DNA from 2 places in the Shewanella sp. WE21 genome. Region 2 is predicted to be linked to the other one. Evidence: predicted binding sites of a transcription regulator. Region 2 holds the regulator's gene; the other holds the start of a gene.
The links. Region 2 encodes LexA, which represses DNA repair genes until DNA is damaged. Its sites were predicted from a motif close to TACTGTATNNNNATACAGTA; they were not measured.
Positions count from the first base shown of each region.

Region 1 (7,567 bases), 1.7 Mb from region 2:
AGGAATAGAACAACAGGTCCAAGATGACCTGCAAAAAAATCTTGATGCTACTCAACTTTATCTAGGTGAGATTGGTTTTTCCCCACTTCTTAGCGCAGAAGAAGAAGTTTACTTTTCCCGTAAGGCCTTAAAAGGTTGTGCAAAATCCCGTAATCGCATGATCGAAAGTAATTTACGTCTCGTCGTAAAAATTGCACGTCGTTACAATAACCGCGGCTTAGCACTGCTCGATCTTATCGAAGAGGGTAATTTAGGTTTAATTCGTGCCGTAGAAAAGTTTGACCCAGAAAGAGGTTTTCGTTTTTCAACCTATGCGACTTGGTGGATCAGACAGACGATTGAACGCGCTATCATGAATCAAACTCGTACTATTCGTTTGCCGATTCATGTTGTTAAAGAACTCAACGTATACTTGCGCACAGCCCGCGAATTAGCACAAAAACTGGATCATGAACCTACAGCGGAAGAAATTGCTGAAAAACTGCAAGTTTCTAGCTCTGATGTGAGCCGCATGCTTAAGCTGAATGAAAAAATTACCTCTGTTGATACGCCTTTGGGGGGCGATAACGAGAAAGCATTATTAGATGTATTGGCCGATGATGATAGTGTTGGCCCTGACTATAAAGTGCAAGATGAAGACATCTCTAACTCGGTGGTGAAATGGCTTAACGAGTTGAACACAAAACAAAGAGAAGTATTAGCCCGTCGTTTTGGTTTGTTAGGTTATGAACCTTCTACGCTTGAAGATGTTGGGGCTGAAATTGGTTTAACCCGTGAACGTGTTCGTCAAATCCAAGTGGAAGCATTAAAACGCTTACGTGATTTATTGGGTTCTCAAGGTTTATCTGTTGAAGCTTTATTTAGAAACTAATATCTGTCTTCTGGTGCCTTTCAGAGAAGCTATCCAGAAAATGTACTTAGTGTGAGATCACGTCATAAAGTAAAACGCCCACTATAGAGTGGGCGTTGTTATTTTTAGGCTTTTATTTAGATCACCTGATGTCTAGCTCAAGCGTTTCAGTTCATAGAGCAAATCAAGCGCCTGTTTTGGCGTTAAGTTATCGGGATTAATGCTACTTAATTTAGTCAAAGCTGGATTTTCAACCGGTTCAGGTAAAGCGAGTAAGCTTTGAATGGGCGTCCTCGTTCCTTCTGGTTGGTGATCGCGACTCTCCAATTGCTGCAATTTATGTTTCGCTGCTTTAATCACTTTGTTTGGCACGCCGGCAAGCGCCGCAACTTGTAAGCCGTAGCTTTTACTGGCGGCGCCTTCCTGTACCGCATGCATAAAGGCGATGGTATCTTCATGCTCAATGGCATCAAAGTGCACGTTATACACGCCTGTCATTAGCTCAGGCAATTGAGTTAATTCAAAATAATGGGTGGCGAATAGGGTCATAGCCCCGACTTGCTGGGCTAAATATTCCGCCGCCGACCAAGCTAGCGATAAACCATCATAGGTGGATGTTCCACGGCCGATTTCATCCATTAACACTAAACTACTGGCAGTGGCATTGTGCAGGATGTTGGCAGTTTCAGTCATTTCTACCATAAAGGTTGAGCGGCCAGAGGCCAGATCGTCTGATGCGCCAATACGGGTAAAGATGCGATCAATCGGGCCAATCAGGGCGCGATCTGCTGGAACAAAACAGCCAATGTGGGCCATCAGCGTGATCAAGGCGACTTGGCGCATATAGGTCGATTTACCGCCCATGTTAGGTCCAGTCACAATCAACATACGTCTTTGATTGTGCAAGGTCACGGGGTTAGCGATAAACGGTGTTTGACTGACACGCTCCACCACTGGGTGACGACCAGCCTCTATCTGTACGCCGATATCTTGGCGCAGCTCTGGGCAAGTGTAGCCTAAGGTTTCGGCGCGCTCAGCAAAGTTACTCAACACATCAAGCTCAGCCGCCGCTCGAGCAAAAGCTTGTAATTCATGCAATTTTGGCAGAATAAGATCGAACAACTGTTCCCATAACTGCTTTTCGAGTGCCAGCGCTTTACCTTGGCTCGAGAGCACTTTTTCTTCGTACTCCTTAAGTTCGGGCGTGATATAACGCTCCATATTCTTAAGGGTTTGACGTCGTTGATAATTGAGCGGTACCTGCGAGGATTGCAAGCGGCTCACTTCAATGTAATAGCCGTGTACACGGTTATAGCCGACTTTAAGTGTGTTGATACCTGTACGTTCTTTTTCTCTGGCTTCGAGTTGTACTAAGTAATCACTCGCTCCTTCGCTAAGACCGCGCCATTCATCTAATTCGCTGTTGTAGCCTTCACGGATCACTCCTCCATCGCGGATAAGCATAGGTGGATTATCGACTATCGCGCGCTCAAGCAGGGCTTGCTCAGCGGGGAACTCACCTAAGTGTTGACGCAATTGAGTCGTGTGTGGCGCGCTCAGTGTACTTAAACTCTGTTGTAATTCAGGCAATAAGCCCAGTGCTTGACGTAAACGTGCAAAGTCTCTTGGGCGAGCGGTACGCAGCGCGAGTCTTGCCATGATACGTTCGATATCGCCAAGTGCCTTTAACTGCTCATGCAAACCTTCGTGGGCTGCGGTATCGAGGAGTTCAGTCACCGCCTGTTGGCGCGCCTTGATTTGCTTAGGATCTCGCAGAGGCTGATGGATCCAGCGTTGTAACATACGGCTGCCCATAGGCGTTGCCGTATTATCCAATACTGCCGCTAAGGTATTATCGCGGCCACCGGCAAGGTTTTGAGTTAATTCTAAATTTCGGCGAGTTGCCGCATCGAGTACTATGCTATCGGTTTGATTGAAGCGGATAATGGCATTGATATGGGGCAGTGCCGTGCGCTGTGTGTCTTTGACATATTGCATCAAGCAACCTGCAGCCTGCAGTGATAAACGTGCATCTGCGATGCCAAAACCATGTAAGTCTTTAGTACCGAACTGGGCCAGTAGTAACTTGATACTCGTATCGTAATCAAATTCCCACTCGGGGCGACGGCGTTTGCCTTTAAAACCGTTAAGTAGACCTAGTTCGCCAAAGTCTTCACTGTAGAGAATTTCAACGGGATTAGTGCGTTGCAATTCTGCTTCTAATGACTCTCGGGTGTCGAGCTCAGCAATCACAAAACGTCCGGATGAAACATCTAATGTGGCATAACCAAAACCGACTTTACCTTGATAAACCGCGGCTAACAGATTGTCCTGGCGTTCTTGTAGCAACGCTTCGTCGGTTAAGGTGCCTGGTGTTACAATTCGCACCACTTTACGTTCTACTGGCCCTTTAGATGTCGCGGGATCGCCAATCTGTTCGCAAATCGCAACTGATTGACCAATTTGAACTAATTTTGCAAGATAGCCTTCCACAGCATGGTAGGGAAGTCCCGCCATCGGAATAGGATCGCCACCACTTTTACCGCGCGCAGTGAGTGAAATGCCTAATAGCTCAGAAGCGCGTTTAGCATCGTCATAAAACAACTCGTAGAAGTCACCCATGCGATAAAACAGCAACATATCGTGATGTTCTGCTTTCATCGTCAAGTACTGACGCATCATAGGAGTATGTTTTTCTAAATCATCGGTATCAATTACATTCATTAAATCGTTATCGTCCGTTGTGACTGCCTAAAGGCGATACAGTTTGTGTGGTTAAGGGTGATTAAGCGCTATGGAAGCGGAAGACTGCTGTACAATTTTCAGCTAAAAAGACCACGCAAAATTTGTTGCGCCAATCTTAGCAATAATTTAGCGAAAATTGAGCCCTTAACGATGGATATTGATCAAAGGGAGCTATTATCTGATTTGATATTCGCTAAAACCTTGGCCATATTAAAAATCCTATCAGCTAAAAATAATTCAGTCACAGGTCTTGATACTGTATGATTGTACAGTATACTAGTCAGCAGAATTAAGACAAAAAGCGCGGCTTTTTGAATTACCCGTTTGTAAATTGAATATCACTTTTGACAGCTTAATGCTTGTCTTGATGAGGGAACAGGAATGAAGGTCGATCCAAATAAAGAGAAAGCACTTGCTGCGGTATTGATCCAAATTGAGAAACAATTTGGTAAAGGCTCCATCATGAAGCTGGGCGAAGATCGCTCTATGGATGTTGAGACCATTTCTACCGGTTCTCTGTCTCTGGACGTTGCTTTAGGTGCTGGCGGTTTGCCAATGGGTCGTATCGTTGAGATCTATGGTCCTGAATCATCAGGTAAAACAACACTGACTTTAGAAGTGATTGCCGCAGCGCAACGTGAAGGCAAAACCTGTGCCTTTATCGATGCAGAGCATGCGTTAGACCCTATTTATGCTAAAAAATTGGGCGTAGATATTGATAACCTGCTGTGTTCACAACCGGATACTGGCGAGCAAGCGCTTGAGATTTGTGATGCTTTAACTCGCTCAGGCGCTGTTGACGTTATCGTAGTCGACTCAGTGGCGGCATTAACGCCTAAAGCTGAAATCGAAGGCGAAATTGGTGATTCTCACATGGGCCTAGCGGCGCGTATGATGAGCCAAGCCATGCGTAAACTTGCGGGTAACTTAAAGCAATCTAACACCTTACTTATTTTCATCAACCAAATTCGGATGAAGATTGGTGTGATGTTCGGTAACCCAGAAACTACAACTGGTGGTAACGCGCTGAAGTTTTATGCTTCTGTTCGTTTAGACATTCGCCGCACTGGTGCCATTAAAGACGGCGATGAAGTGGTCGGTAACGAAACTCGCGTTAAAGTGGTGAAAAACAAGGTTGCAGCGCCGTTTAAGCAGGCCGAATTCCAAATCCTTTATGGCCAAGGTATTAACCGTACTGGTGAGTTAGTAGACTTAGGCGTAGCCCATAAGTTGATTGAAAAAGCGGGCGCTTGGTACAGCTATAAAGGTGACAAAATCGGCCAAGGTCGTGCTAATGCTGGCAAATATCTGACTGAAAACCCAGCTATTGCTGCTGAAATTGACAAGACGCTACGTGAGTTGCTTTTGAGTAATCCGAGTGCCTTGGCTGCCAAAGCTGATGATAGTACTGAGGACAATATTGATTTAGAGACAGGCGAAGTATTCTGAGTCAGTCAGCCCATCAAATTGCGGTCGCGCTGTTAGCGCGCCGCGATTATTCCCGTTTACAAATCCGCGATAAATTGCTCGAAAAAGGTTTCGAACTTAACGATATCGAACCTGTACTCGATGCTTGCGAATCCTCCGGTTTTATTAATGATGCTCGTTATGCCGAACTGTTGGTGCGTAGCCACATCAGTCGAGGCCACGGTGCAATACGCATCCGCCAAGCAATCGCACAGAAAGGCTTATCTAAAGACTGTATTGAAGCCGCTTTGGTTAATTGTGATTGTGACTGGTTTGAGCTAGCAAAAGATAAAGCCACCAAGAAATACGGTGTACCTCGCGTAACAGAAGTGAAGGGCTCTAAAGCTCGGGATCTGATCGCAAAGGAAAAGGCCAAACGAGTGCGTTTTTTAATGGGCCAAGGCTTTAGCTACGATCAAATCACTTACGCACTAGATTCAGATCCCAATGATCCCAATGATCTCGATGAAGATTATTAAATTTGGAGCTAAGACTGTAAAAGCTCATCTAAATATCATCAATGGGTATTGTCAATTTCATACTTCACATTAGACTCACTTGCTTAAATATTGTCCGTGCCGCGATAAACTTACGCCGTCTTTATTTGTGCTTTATCCTGTCGTTTTGCTTCTAGTGACTCTGGTGTGGGCGATTCACGCTAAAATATTAAATTCCTGATGTGTATATCACCAATCAAGACTGGTCGTCCTTCCTTAGTCTGCTTATAATGCTGGGCAAATAGAAATACGGCTAGCCTAAGGCGTAGCTGGTAATGCTTACCCAATTCAGGATGATTTCATGTATCAAACTACAGCAGAGCTCAGAAGCGCTTTCCTCGAATTTTTCCGCAGCAATGGTCATCAAGTTGTGGACAGTAGTTCATTAGTGCCAGGCAACGATCCCACACTTTTATTTACCAATGCAGGCATGAACCAGTTCAAGGACGTGTTTCTTGGCATGGACAAACGCAATTATACGCGTGCGACTACTGCTCAACGTTGTGTACGCGCTGGTGGTAAACATAACGATTTGGATAACGTTGGCTACACAGCACGTCATCACACCTTTTTCGAAATGCTAGGTAACTTCAGTTTTGGAGATTATTTCAAAGAAGAAGCGATTCGTTTGGGCTGGACTTTTTTAACTGAAACCTTAAAGCTGCCGAAGGAACGTCTGTGCGTCACTATTTATCAGACAGATGATGAAGCCTTTGAAATCTGGAATAAAAAAATTGGTGTCGCTGCCGAGAACATCATACGTATCGGTGACAATAAAGGTGCTGCCTTTGCGTCAGATAACTTCTGGCAAATGGGTGATACCGGTCCTTGTGGTCCATGTACTGAGATTTTTTATGATCATGGTGATCATATTTGGGGCGGACGTCCTGGCAGTCCTGAAGAAGATGGTGATCGTTTCATCGAAATCTGGAACATCGTTTTCATGCAGTACAACCGTCAAGCATCGGGTGAAATGTTACCTTTGCCTAAGCCCTCGGTTGATACAGGTATGGGGATTGAGCGTATTGCTGCGATTATGCAGGGCGTACATTCTAACTACGAAATCGATATTTTCCGTACTTTGATTGCTAAAGCCGCAGAGGTCATTGGTGTTAGTGACTTATCTGAAAAGTCGCTGCGCGTTATTGCTGACCATATCCGTTCATGTGCATTCCTTATTGCCGATGGCGTTATGCCGTCGAACGAAGGCCGTGGTTATGTGCTGCGCCGTATTATTCGTCGCGCTGTTCGCCATGGTAACAAGTTAGGTGCGACCGAAGCTTTCTTCTACAAGCTGGTTCCGTCTTTGATTGCGGTGATGGGCGATGCAGCAAAAGGGTTAGCTGAGACTCAAGCGATTGTTGAAAAAGCACTGAAAGCGGAAGAAGAGCAATTTGCCCGTACGCTTGAACGTGGTTTAGGTATTTTAGATACGGCCTTAAACGAGTTGAAAGGTGACACCTTAGACGGCGAAACCGTATTTAAGTTGTATGACACCTATGGCTTCCCAATGGATTTGACCGCTGATGTCTGCCGTGAGCGCAACATCATTGTCGATGAAGCCGGTTTCGAAGTCGCCATGGCTGAGCAACGTAGCCGCGCACAAGCTGCCGGTAACTTTGGTGCAGATTATAACGCTGCGCTGAAAATTGATACTGAAACTGCATTCAGTGGTTACACCGAATTAGCGGGTCAAGCTAAGGTCACCGCGATTTATCAAAATGGTGAGTCAGTGACGGCGATCAAAGCGGGTGATGAAGCCGTTGTCGTGCTCGATGTAACACCTTTCTACGCTGAATCTGGCGGTCAAGTAGGCGATAAAGGCCAATTGGTTGCGAATGGTATTGAGTTTACGGTAAACGATACGCAAAAGTATGGTCAAGCAACGGGCCATCAAGGTGTTTTGGCTACAGGTAGCTTGAGCGTTGGCCAAGTTATTGAAGCGAAAGTGGATAAAAAACTGCGTCACCGTACACAGTTAAACCATTCTGTTACGCATTTACTGCAT
Region 1 is NZ_CP023019.1:3,288,736-3,296,302, forward strand. Features, by position in the region: gene rpoS (RNA polymerase sigma factor RpoS) at 1-871, shown strand, start outside; gene mutS (DNA mismatch repair protein MutS) at 1,004-3,574, opposite strand; gene recA (recombinase RecA) at 3,977-5,044, shown strand; gene CKQ84_RS14445 (regulatory protein RecX) at 5,119-5,541, shown strand; gene alaS (alanine--tRNA ligase) at 5,861-7,567, shown strand, end outside.
Region 1: recA (recombinase RecA) is a predicted target of LexA. The motif match lies at 3,850-3,869, and genes of this name have one in related genera.

Region 2 (7,567 bases):
TGCTGGCGCAGGATCTGTTCATTGTGGGTTAAACAACTCGCAATTAATGAAGGAACAATAAATAAGTGAATGATATTGTTACGATAGTAAGTCATAGACACAGCCTGACTCGCTTCGATAGACACTATTTCCCCTAAAGGATCGGCACTAACAACAAACTTGTTCAGCTCTAAACCTTGCTGCACTAAATGCTTACCATCACCTTCGGCAACAGATGTATAAGAAGTGTAAGGCACTTTTTTGAGTAGGGTCAGATACAAATCAAGCTGACGCTCCAGCAGACTACGTTCTAAGGCGTTTTGATCTGTCGCCAGTAAAACTAAGCTAGTCAAAGTCACCGAACTCGCGGCTGCGGCATCATTGATACGCGTCATCACCCGATTAGCCAGCACGTTTACCGCTGGCGTTAACCAACTTGGTTTCTGCTCGGGATCATCGGCCAACTCAGCACGCCAGTTTGGCGCACGCTCATTTAAGAAATTTTGCAGGGTAATAGGCTCGCCAAAATTCACATAACCTTGGCCAAAATTACCTAATTTGCGAATGGCACCGAACACCTGCCACACAGATTCTTTTTTCTTTTTCTTACCGCTTAACTCTTTATGGTAAGTCGCCACTTCCATCACATGGTCATAGCCTAAATACACAGGCACAAGTGTGACAGGACGTTCAATACCGCGCAGTACGCTGTTCATCGTCATGGCGATCATGCCAGTTTTCGGCGCCAACAGACGGCCAGTACGTGAACGGCCACCTTCGGAGAAGTATTCCACCGAATAACCTTTAGCAAACAGCTGGTCTAAATACTCACGAAATACTGCGGTGTACAGCTTATTGCCATTAAAACTACGGCGGATAAAGAAGGCACCACCGCGACGGAACATAGGTCCCGCGGGCCAGAAATTGAGGTTAATGCCGGCAGCAATGTGCGGCGGAACCATGCCTTGATAATACAAAATATACGATAACAGCAGGTAATCCATGTGGCTGCGATGGCAAGGCACATAAACAATTTCGTGGCCATCGTGGTGCAGCTGGCGAACTTGCTCGGCGCCTTTAATGTTAATCCCGCTGTAAAGCTTGTTCCACAGCCAAGTTAAGAAACGCTCGGCAATACGCACTAAACTATCTGAGTAATCGGCAGCGATTTCATCGAGATACTCAATAGCCGTCTCGCGCGCTTGGGTCTCAGAAATCTTTTTACTGGCGGCTTCTTCTTGAATCGCTTTGCGCAGCGACTCAGATTTGAGCAACGAATGAAACAGTGCTTGGCGGTTTGGCAGCACAGGCCCTGTCATTACCTTACGTTGACGACGGAAATGCACGCGCGCAACCCGCGCTAACTTATGGGCAATCCCCATGTCGGTGCCATGTTCGTCAGCCATGTAACGCAGGGATACGGCATTCGAAAACTGCACGAAGTTATGTCGACCTAAGAACAGAATCATCAAGCACTTGCGTAGCCAAGTCGGGTTTTCCCGCTCAAATACGGCCGCCTTCATAGTGTCGTCTTCTTTCCCTGGCGTGCGACCCCAATACAAACTCACGGGCACCAGTTGAATATCCAATTCAGGACGTTCCTTATGCACGGCTAACAAACGCATAAAGCATTCGAGGAAAGGCTCATTACCAGCACGTTCGCCAAACAGTGGCTTACGCCCTTGAAGACAGACAACCCGAGGCGCAGTCACACCATTAGCCACTAGAGGCTCATAAGGGCTTGGTAAACCTAACTTAGCCGTTATTTCGCTCAAAGCAGCTATGTCACTAAGGGATTCTGTTTTCATCACATAAACAAGGGGTCTGGAAGCATCCAGATTCAGATCGGCAAAGGGATCCTGAGGCACCACAATAGTGTGCACTAAGTGTTTTTGGATCCAACGTAATGATTTCAACCAAAGAGAGTCGTGTTTAGGCATTATTCTTATGCAATTAAGTGCGTTTACTAGCCCGATAGAATACCAGACTATGGGCAATATTCGCTAATTCTCTCCAACATAGCTAAAAAGTGGTTAATACTTGCGCTGCAAACAATACTGTATATACTAACAGTAACTGTATAGAAAAACAGGAAACACCATGAGACCTTTGACGCCACGCCAAGCTGAAATTTTAGAGCTAATTAAACGAAATATTGCCGATACTGGCATGCCACCCACTCGGGCAGAAATCGCAACCCGTTTAGGTTTTAAGAGCGCCAATGCGGCTGAAGAACATCTTAAAGCGTTGGCAAAAAAGGGCTGCATTGAGATCATGCCAGGCACATCTCGAGGCATTCGTCTGCCTGCGGAAATCGAAGATTTGACTGAAACAGGTTTACCGCTCATCGGCCAAGTGGCCGCGGGTGAACCTATCCTCGCCCAAGAACATGTTGAACAGTACTACCAAGTCGACCCAAGCATGTTTCATCCCGCCGCCGATTTTTTACTGCGAGTAAAAGGCGACAGCATGAAAAATATCGGCATTCTCGAAGGTGATTTGCTGGCAGTTCATAAAGTAGAACAAGCTAGAAATGGTCAAGTGGTTGTCGCTAGAGTCGATGACGATGTCACTGTTAAACGTTTCGAAAAAAAAGGTAATGTAGTCTATCTACATGCCGAAAATGAAGATTACTCCCCGATTAAAGTGGATTTAGGCTTCCAAAGTTTAACAATTGAAGGACTCGCCGTCGGTGTGATCCGTAATGGAGATTGGCTATGAATAAACTACTTGGCAATGCCCCCCGCCATCCGGGCTTGTGGCTCGATGAAGTCCGTGATGCCGACTATGACTGGCACCATGCGCCCATCGCCTGCATGCCAACTAAGACTCAAGGTCGCCAAGAATTAATTCATCTGAGTGCACAACTCGCTCAGTTAAGCCAACAGGGCCGTTGGTTAGTGCTCATCAACCCTCCAAGTATTGGCTACAAGCAAATGCTCGCCAGCGCAGGTGTGCGTATGGATAGAGTTTTGCTGGTACATGCTAAAGATGAAGTCGAAACCCTGTGGGCGATGGAGAAAGCCCTGACAAGTGGTACGTCCAGTGCAGTCATTACTTGGACTCAATCATTGGATGCGCGGGATAATCGACGCCTACAAATCGTGGCTAAAAGTGCCCGAGCTATGGGCATAGTGCTTGAAGACGTAAACAGTCACTTACATGCCGACGTACGCATTGAGCAAGGCAATCTCTTCGGTCAGCAATCTTTTTTTAGCTCTGTACACTAAATATTCATTTAATTTTTTACCTTGAAAGCCGCCTCACCTATGAATGTGAGGCTTTTTTTTGGCAATTTTTCAGATAATTAGATAAATAAGTGATCTTGATCAATATTTAAACAGCAAGTATGGTTGGTTAAGTCGGTGATGATATATCACCTTCCGTGGTCAATGAATCGAGTATTTATCGAACTCGAAGCGCCACTAAAAATAGAGAACAGATTTATTTCAGCAGTATGTGCCAGCGTGGCTAATTACCAGCAGTAACAATACTTGATTAAAAGTAACAGCCGCCAACGCACGTTGAAGTCAAAAAAGCTTTTTTGGGAACTGAAGAGTTTGCATAGAGTTGAGACTTACTGTGTTGCTCTTCTTTGTAGTTGCTATTCGCAATTGGCAGAGGAGAAGTCTTGTGAAGCAATTGTTGTATTGTTTACTCGTGGTGCTTTTCGCACCACCGTTGACCGCCGCGGACATGCGGTTCAACATGACCCCTGGCGTGACCGAGATCAGTGGCAAGGTTTATCACTTGCACATGACCATCTTGTATATCTGCTGCGCAATAGGCCTAGTGGTCTTTGGCGTCATGATTTACGCCATGATCAACCACAGAAAATCCAAAGGCGCTGTCGCGTCCCACTTTCACGAAAGCACTAAAGTTGAAATCGCTTGGACGATTCTGCCATTTATCATTTTGATCTTAATGGCGATTCCAGCGACAAAAACTTTAATCGCAATGGAAGATCCCAGCAACGCCGATCTCACCGTAAAAGTCACGGGTTCACAATGGAAATGGCATTACAGCTATTTCGATCAAGATATTGATTTTTATAGCATACTGACAACACCCAGAGCACAAATCGAAGGCACCGAAACCAAGGGTGAAAACTATCTATTGGAAGTCGATAAACCGCTCGTTCTACCGATAAACCGCAAAATCCGCTTTCTGATGACTTCAGAGGATGTCATCCATTCTTGGTGGGTACCCGCCTTTGCAATTAAGAAAGATGCCAACCCTGGATTTATCAATGAAGCTTGGACTCGCATCGACAAACCCGGCATTTACCGTGGTCAATGCGCCGAGCTCTGCGGTAAAGACCATGGTTTTATGCCTATCGTAGTACAAGCGTTACCCGAAGCCGAGTTTGAGGCTTGGGTCACAGAGCAGAAACAAGCTGCAGGTGCTGCGGCTGAAGCCGCTCAAGCCGCTTTATCACAAACCCTAAGTAAAGAAGAGTTGATGACTCAAGGTGAACAAGTTTACCTCGGGCACTGCGCAGCCTGCCACCAGCCCAATGGCGAAGGGTTGCAAGGCGTATTTCCGCACCTTAAAGGTAGCCCGATTGCAACGGGACCACTCAGCGGTCACCTTGAAATTGTGCTCAACGGTAAAACGGGTACAGCCATGCAAGCGTTTAGTAAGCAATTGACCGCACAAGAAATCGCGGCAGTGACTACCTACGAGCGTAATGCTTGGGGCAATAATACTGGCGATGCAGTGCAAGCCAAAGACGTCAACGAGTACATGAACGGCAATTCTGCACAAACATCCGCCGCGGTACCAAGCGGTACAACCCCGACACCCGCGCCTGCAAAAGACGTCTCAGCTGCAGTAGATCCCGCAAGCCTCTCCACACTCAGCCATGACGCCCTCATGGCCGAAGGTGAAACTGTCTACGCGACCTTCTGTGCTGCCTGCCATCAAGTGACAGGTGCAGGAATACCACCCGCCTTCCCCGCGCTAGTGGGTAGCGCTATCGCCATTGGACCAGTCGCCAATCACATCGATATTGTGATGCACGGTAAAACAGGCACGGCTATGCAGGCATTTGGCAAACAGCTTAGCCCACAACAACTTGCAGCAGTCATTACCTATGAACGCAATGCTTGGGGCAACAATACCGGCGATACAGTGCAACCTGCTGATATCGCAAGTCATGGACAGTAGGGGATAATGATGAGCACAACGACTCAAGATCAAACCGCAGCCCATGATGACCATCATCATGGTGCGCCAAAGGGCATCATGCGCTGGCTGCTAACCACCAACCATAAAGATATAGGTACTTTGTATTTATGGTTCAGCTTCATTATGTTCTTAACCGGTGGCGCTATGGCCATGGTGATCCGCGCTGAACTCTTTCAACCTGGATTACAATTGGTCGAGCCCAACTTTTTCAACCAAATGACAACTGTTCATGGGCTGATCATGGTATTCGGTGCGGTAATGCCAGCCTTTACAGGGCTCGCTAACTGGCTGATCCCTATGATGATAGGGGCGCCCGATATGGCGCTGCCACGGATGAATAACTGGAGTTTTTGGATACTCCCCTTCGCCTTTACTATTCTTCTCAGTTCGCTATTTATGGAAGGTGGCGGACCTAACTTTGGTTGGACCTTCTACGCACCACTATCAACAACTTATAGCCCAGATAGCACGGCGCTCTTTGTATTTTCTATTCATATCATGGGGATAAGTTCGATCATGGGCGCGATCAACGTGATTGTGACCATAGTGAATTTACGCGCGCCAGGCATGACATGGATGAAGTTACCATTGTTTGTCTGGACTTGGCTTATCACGGCATTCCTACTGATCGCGGTTATGCCCGTACTCGCGGGCGCAGTGACTATGGTGCTGACAGATAAGTTTTTCGGCACGAGTTTCTTCGATGCGGCTGGCGGCGGCGATCCTGTGATGTTCCAGCATATTTTCTGGTTCTTCGGCCACCCTGAAGTCTACATCATGATCTTGCCGTCCTTTGGCATCATCTCTGCCATAGTCCCCGCCTTCAGTCGTAAACCCTTATTTGGCTATGCATCCATGGTTTATGCTACGGCTAGTATTGCAATTCTGTCGTTCCTCGTATGGGCGCACCATATGTTCACCACAGGTATGCCAGTGTTTGCCGAGCTGTTCTTCATGTATTGCACTATGTTGATTGCAGTGCCAACTGGGGTGAAAGTGTTTAACTGGGTTGCCACTATGTGGCGCGGCTCACTCAGTTTCGAAACGCCCATGCTGTTTGCTGTAGCCTTTATCATACTCTTCACTATTGGCGGTTTTTCGGGATTAATGCTCGCCATTACACCCGCCGACTTCCAGTACCACGATACTTATTTTGTTGTGGCACATTTCCATTATGTACTCGTAACTGGTGCGATTTTCTCCATCATGGCAGCGGCCTATTACTGGCTACCTAAGTGGACGGGACACATGTACAACGAACGACTGGGACAATGGCATTTCTGGTGCTCGGTGATTTCAGTCAATGTGCTATTTTTCCCGATGCATTTCCTTGGGCTGGCAGGAATGCCAAGGCGTATCCCTGACTACTCGATTCAATTTGCCGATGTTAATCAAATCGTCTCGATTGGTGGGTTCGCCTTCGGCTTATCGCAATTGATTTTCTTAGTATTAGTAATTAAGTGCATCCGTGGCGGCGAAAAAGCCCCCGCTAAACCTTGGGAAGGTTCCGAGGGTTTAGAGTGGACATTGCCAAGCCCTGCACCTTACCACTCCTTCACGACACCACCTGAGGTGAAATGAAATGGCAACCCAACACCAGCAAGATAAACCTAAGTCAAATCGTAAACTTATCAGCATGTTAGTTATCGGCTGTATTGGAATGTTTGGCTTTGGATTCGCGCTGGTGCCGCTCTACGATGTGTTGTGCGAGCAACTCGGTATCAATGGAAAACCCTCCAATACCGCGAGTAGTTATCAAGCAATCACAGTAGATACAAGCCGAATAGTGACTGTGGAATTTATTTCTCAGGTACAAACAGGCATGCCATGGACATTTGCGCCACAAACCAAACGGCTCGAAGTTCACCCTGGCGAGCTAATCCATACGGCATTTTTGGCGCGCAATATGTCCGCTAAAGCAACGATTGGCCAAGCGATACCTTCAGTTTCGCCCGGCCAAGGTGCCGCTTATTTTAATAAAACAGAATGCTTTTGCTTTAATCAACAACCCTTAGCGGCGGACACTAGCGCTGAGCTGCCGCTCATTTTCTATGTGGATCCTCAGTTACCTGAGTCTATCCACACTCTGACCCTCTCTTACACTCTCTACGACATTACCGACAAGCAGTTAGCGTCTGCCATAGAGCAAGGAGCTGCAAAATGACAACGAAACATCAGTCTTACTACGTTCCATCCCAAAGTGTCTGGCCTATTGTAGGTGCCATTGGCTTGTTCTTAATCGCCTCTGGTGCAGGCCTTTTCGTGCAACAGTTGAAATCAGGTGCATCCGGTGGCGGTTATGTGCTGCTGGTTGGAATAGCTGTGATCCTATTCATGCTGGTAGGTTGGTTTAGAACCGTGATCCAAGAGTCGATGGCAGGGCTCTATTCTAGCCAAA
Region 2 is NZ_CP023019.1:1,587,747-1,595,313, forward strand. Features, by position in the region: gene plsB (glycerol-3-phosphate 1-O-acyltransferase PlsB) at 1-1,919, opposite strand, end outside; gene lexA (transcriptional repressor LexA) at 2,080-2,700, shown strand; gene CKQ84_RS06800 (cell division inhibitor SulA) at 2,697-3,209, shown strand; gene coxB (cytochrome c oxidase subunit II) at 3,613-5,148, shown strand; gene ctaD (cytochrome c oxidase subunit I) at 5,158-6,750, shown strand; gene CKQ84_RS06815 (cytochrome c oxidase assembly protein) at 6,752-7,333, shown strand; gene CKQ84_RS06820 (cytochrome c oxidase subunit 3) at 7,330-7,567, shown strand, end outside.